Regions from separate parts of the Idiomarina abyssalis genome, predicted to be linked through region 2. Evidence: riboswitches for the same ligand, from Rfam matches in the RefSeq annotation. Region 2 holds a riboswitch; the other holds the start of a gene.
What was found. A riboswitch is a leader RNA that binds a small molecule or an ion and turns the genes downstream of it on or off. The one in region 2 is predicted to bind thiamine pyrophosphate.

Region 1 (2,477 bases), 840 kb from region 2:
ATAGTGTCTTCTGGTTCTGCCGTGACGCCCCGACTGTCCAGATAGTCATTGTTATAACGCTCAACCCGCAAACCGGTAATGGTGCTAACACGGTCAGTCCAATGTTGGGTCAACTCACCGTACAACGCACCGTGCTTGCTGTCATAATCGCTTTCAAAAATGGCCGGCACGCCTAAATCCCAATTAAAGTAATCGCGGGTTAACTGTACCGACTTATCGTAGTAATACAGGCCCAGGACCCATTCACTGTCAATGCCCAAAAGAGCTTCAGGATCATCTGAAAGCCAGCGAACTTCGGCTGTTTTGTCGTCACGTTCACGGAAGTACGCGTCAAAAGAAGAATATTCCCAGCCCGGAGCGATACCTTCGTAAGTCCAGTCTTCATCGTAGGCATAACCCGTGTCGGCATCTAGCTGGTTAACGGACATTTCCAGTCGGCTGTTATCAAAGCCCAGGTAACTCAACTGCAAACGCAGCGCCTGACTTTCTAAACGGTCAAAACCCGGCTCATCAGACAGAGTCTCGCGCGTGTTATCCAGACTGAAAGCGTCGTAACCATTATCGACATCGTTATAATGCAGAACCGTCTGCAGTAACCAGTCTTTGCTAAGCTCAGTATCGAGCAGTAAGCGGGCACTTAACTCATCGCGCTGTTCAGTGTCATCCCTATCCAGGTAAGTATTTTCCATATAGCCGTCTTGTTGGAACTGACTGACTGAGAAACGCGCGTTACCCAATACTCCCAGGCTACCGCCCATGGCTAAACCACCCATGGCTTCAGAATAATTTCCCGCCGATAACTGAAATTCACCGTTGAAATCGCTGCTCGGTGCCGTGCTATCAAGCAACAATAAGCCGGCCATCGCATTCACTCCAAAGCGACCACTTTGCGGACCACGGAAAACTTCGACCTGATTAATATCGAAAAGCGATGCGGCACTGCCTAGTCCGCTGTAATCAATGCCATCAATCAATAAGCCGACAGACGGTGTCACCGGATCAACAAACTGAGAACGCTCGCCAATACCACGAATTTGAATGAAACGAGCCGTGGAGGTACCACCTGAGAAGTTTACGTTGGCAAAGCTATTCAGGGTGTCCTGTAAATGCTGAGAGTGACGCTGCTGCATGGCGTCTTTATCGATAATAGAAACACTGCTGGTGGTTTCATTTAAGGTACGGCGGTGAAAGTCACCACTCACTTCAATAATTTCTATGTCTTGCGTATCTTGAGTGTCTTCTGCAACATCAGCAAATACAGGTGACGTGAATAGCGCAGTAGTTATGCTGGCTGCCAGGTATGAATGGATTATTTTCATGGATCATTTCCTCAAAACAACAGAGTCAGAAACGATCCGGTAAGGCTGTATTAGACGGGTTTTCTACCATCCCTACGCCAGTATTAACCGGATCAGGTTTTAAGGGTTCGCTAATGCATCTCAGCCGTTGCCGGCACCCCTTGGTAAAGCGGCGTCAGTATAACGCAGCTTATTCGTTAAACAAATTTACTTTCAGTACAATTAAATGAAGGACAGGGCATCGCCGTAAAGATTCTCTAACGGCACGCCTTTAGCCACAAAGTCGTCGCGGATAACGCGCACCATCTCAAAACGTCCAGCCATATAGACCTCACAGTCCGGCAAGTTTTTCTGTCTCGCCATAACCGCATGATGTACTAAGCCAATTGAATAAGACCAGTCGTTATCCGCGTCTTCGACCACCGGATGATAATCGAAATGTTCGTACTGGCCTGCTAAACGTTCCAATTCGTCATGCAAATACAGGTCGCTTAGGCTTTTTGCTCCCCAATAAAGGCTTAGTGAGCGCTCTGGTGACAAGCGTAAATGCTGCTGCAAAATAGAGTAAGCATAAGAAAACCCTGTACCACCGGCAATTAAAACCGCAGGCTGGGTACTTTCCTGACGATAAAAGGCACTACCATCCGGTGCATCAATCTCTAGTTCCCCGTCGGCGCGCACTTTATCCAAAACTTCCATTGCGTAGCTGTTATCCGGCGTAGCACCAACATGAAGTAACCACTCACTTTTATCTGAAGGACATGAAGCAATGCTAAAAGGCCGTTTGTCTCTTTCACCCATGACTACCATCAGATATTGGCCTGCTTTAAATTTAACCGGTTGCGGCAGTTGCAAACGCACTTCCCAAACAGCGTCCGCTAACTGGCGCGAAATATCGGCTTTACAGGTCATTTGTTGACTCATTCACGACTCCATAATGTTCAATTCGTCCCAAAGCTGGTCGACACGTTGCTTAACATCATCACTCATGACAATAGGCTCGCCCCATTCGCGGTCGGTTTCGCCTTGCCACTTATTGGTTGCATCCATACCCATTTTTGATCCAAGACCAGACACCGGAGAGGCAAAGTCGAGGTAATCAATTGGCGTGTTTTCAACCAAGGTAGTGTCGCGTGCCGGATCCATTCGGGTCGTCATGGCCCAAATCACATCTTTCCA
Region 2 (2,477 bases):
TTATCAGTCTCGCAGTGATTACGCTCCTCAAAGTGCAACCAGCACTATGGGATTCCGCTGCGCATACGACCTGGAGAACGACCATGAATAAATTCTTTCAACTTACTGCTCTGGCTTCATTGGTGTTCTCTGCGCAGTTAATGGCGCAAGATCATTCACACCACAATAAGCACGGTGACCATAGCAATCACACAACAATGAATGCGGCAGAAGTGTCTCACTCCCAGTCGGTATACCAAATTGATGCGTCCTGGAAGACACATCAAAAAAATGAGTTAAAACTGTCTGAGCTTGAAGGAACACCGGTAATTATTTCGATGATTTACGGCAGTTGCACCACCGCCTGCCCGGTGTTGGTTCATGACGTAAAACGCTTATACAGCAAGCTGGACGAAGATACCCAAAAGCACGTTAAGCTTGTTATGGTGAGCTTCGACACTAATCGCGATACACCCGAGGCACTAGCCGACTACGTTAAGCAATATAAGCTTAACAACGACAACTGGCTGTTTCTGAACGGTTCAGAGCAGGACATCAGAACACTTGCTACAGTACTTGGAGTGAGATATCGCCAACGTCCCGACGGTGATTTTGATCACAGCAATTTGATCACCATTCTCGATAAGCAAGGGGTTATTGCTGAGCGTATAGAGGGCTTAAGCCAGCCGATGGATAAGCCTGCAAAAGTTGTCACTAAACTGGTTAGATAATAACGGCGGTTGCATTCGCTCTAAGATTTTGTTCCACTAAAAAAGAATCTTGTCGGAGTGCCGGTTACTTTATTGAGTAAGTAGTCGGCTGAGACCGCAATTGCGGGATCCGTTGAACCTGATCAGGCTAATACCTGCGAAGGGAACAAGAGAGCACCAGCATGACACAACCGTCGTTTCTGCGCTGGTGTTCCTTTCAACACTCCTGACAAGCATCTCTAACATCAACAAAATGAGAGAATGCTATGTCAACTGCACCATCGAATAACCGTTTAAACCGCCAACAGGCTGAATCTTTTTTATCCTCACTTTCCGGGCATTATTACCCTAATTCCAGCCGTGAATTTCTGTCCGGCACTAACGATATCCAGGTGCCCTTTCGCCGCATTCATCTAAGCGAAACTTTGCACCAGCCCACGCCTGGCGTTAAGTTACCACCTAACGAACCGGTGGATGTGTATGATACCTCCAGTGTCTACGGTGACCCGGACGCTACAATTGACGTTAAAGCGGGTTTGAAAAAGGTTCGTGAGAACTGGATTCAGCAACGACACCGCGAGAGTCAACAAAACAATCACGGTATTACTCAACTGGCCTACGCCCGGCGTGGCATCGTTACTCCGGAGATGGAGTTCATTGCACTGCGCGAGAATATGGGTCGGGAGCATCTGGAAAACCCCATAACGCCCGAGTTTGTTCGCGATGAAGTTGCCAGTGGGCGCGCAATTATACCCGTTAATACCCATCATCCCGAATCAGAACCAATGATCATTGGACGCAACTTTTTAGTGAAAGTGAACGCCAATATCGGTAATTCCTCGGTCAGTTCGTCCATTGAAGAAGAAGTTGAGAAGCTGGTATGGGCCACGCGCTGGGGCGCTGATACCGTTATGGACTTATCGACCGGCCGTAATATTCACCAAACTCGGGAATGGATCTTACGCAACAGTCCAGTCCCTATTGGTACTGTCCCCATTTACCAGGCACTAGAGCGCGTCAATGGCATTGCCGAGGATCTGAACTGGCCAGTATTTAAAGACGTACTGCTGGAACAGGCTGAGCAAGGAGTCGACTACTTTACGATTCACGCCGGCGTACTGCACGACTTCATTAAACTGACCGCAAAGCGGGTTACCGGCATTGTTTCGCGCGGCGGTTCAATTATGGCGAAATGGTGTATGGCGCACCAGCAAGAGAGCTTTCTTTACCAGCACTTCCGGGATATCTGCAAAATTTGTGCGAAATATGACATATCACTGTCTTTAGGTGACGGCCTGCGCCCCGGATCAATAGCCGACGCTAACGATGAAGCTCAGTTCGCAGAACTTCGGGTACTCGGCGAGTTGACTCAAATAGCCTGGGAATACGATGTGCAGGTGATGATAGAAGGCCCAGGCCATGTGCCCATGCATAAAATTCAGGAAAATATGGATGAGCAGTTAAAGCATTGTCATGGCGCGCCGTTCTATACCTTAGGGCCGCTAACCACCGATATCGCCCCCGGTTACGACCATATTACTTCAGGTATTGGTGCTGCCATGATCGGCGCTTTTGGCTGTGCCATGCTCTGCTACGTAACACCGAAAGAACACTTAGGTCTGCCTAATAAAGAAGATGTTAAACAAGGGATGATCGCCTACAAGATAGCTGCTCATGCCGCCGATTTAGCCAAAGGTCACCCGGGTGCTCAGGCGCGGGATGACGCTATGTCAAAAGCCCGCTTTGAGTTTCGCTGGGAGGATCAGTTTAACCTGGCGTTGGATCCTG

Region 1: it holds a riboswitch for thiamine pyrophosphate, as region 2 does, so the genes downstream of both, K5X84_RS11200 (TonB-dependent receptor) here and thiC (phosphomethylpyrimidine synthase ThiC) in region 2, are expected to answer to the same signal.

The regions. Positions count from the first base shown of each region.
Region 1 is NZ_CP081832.1:2,328,007-2,330,483, forward strand. Features, by position in the region: gene K5X84_RS11200 (TonB-dependent receptor) at 1-1,319, opposite strand, end outside; TPP riboswitch at 1,372-1,470, opposite strand; gene fre (NAD(P)H-flavin reductase) at 1,521-2,222, opposite strand; gene ubiD (4-hydroxy-3-polyprenylbenzoate decarboxylase) at 2,223-2,477, opposite strand, start outside.
Region 2 is NZ_CP081832.1:1,491,103-1,493,579, forward strand. Features, by position in the region: gene K5X84_RS07060 (formylglycine-generating enzyme family protein) at 1-91, shown strand, start outside; gene K5X84_RS07065 (SCO family protein) at 84-710, shown strand; TPP riboswitch at 754-872, shown strand; gene thiC (phosphomethylpyrimidine synthase ThiC) at 956-2,477, shown strand, end outside.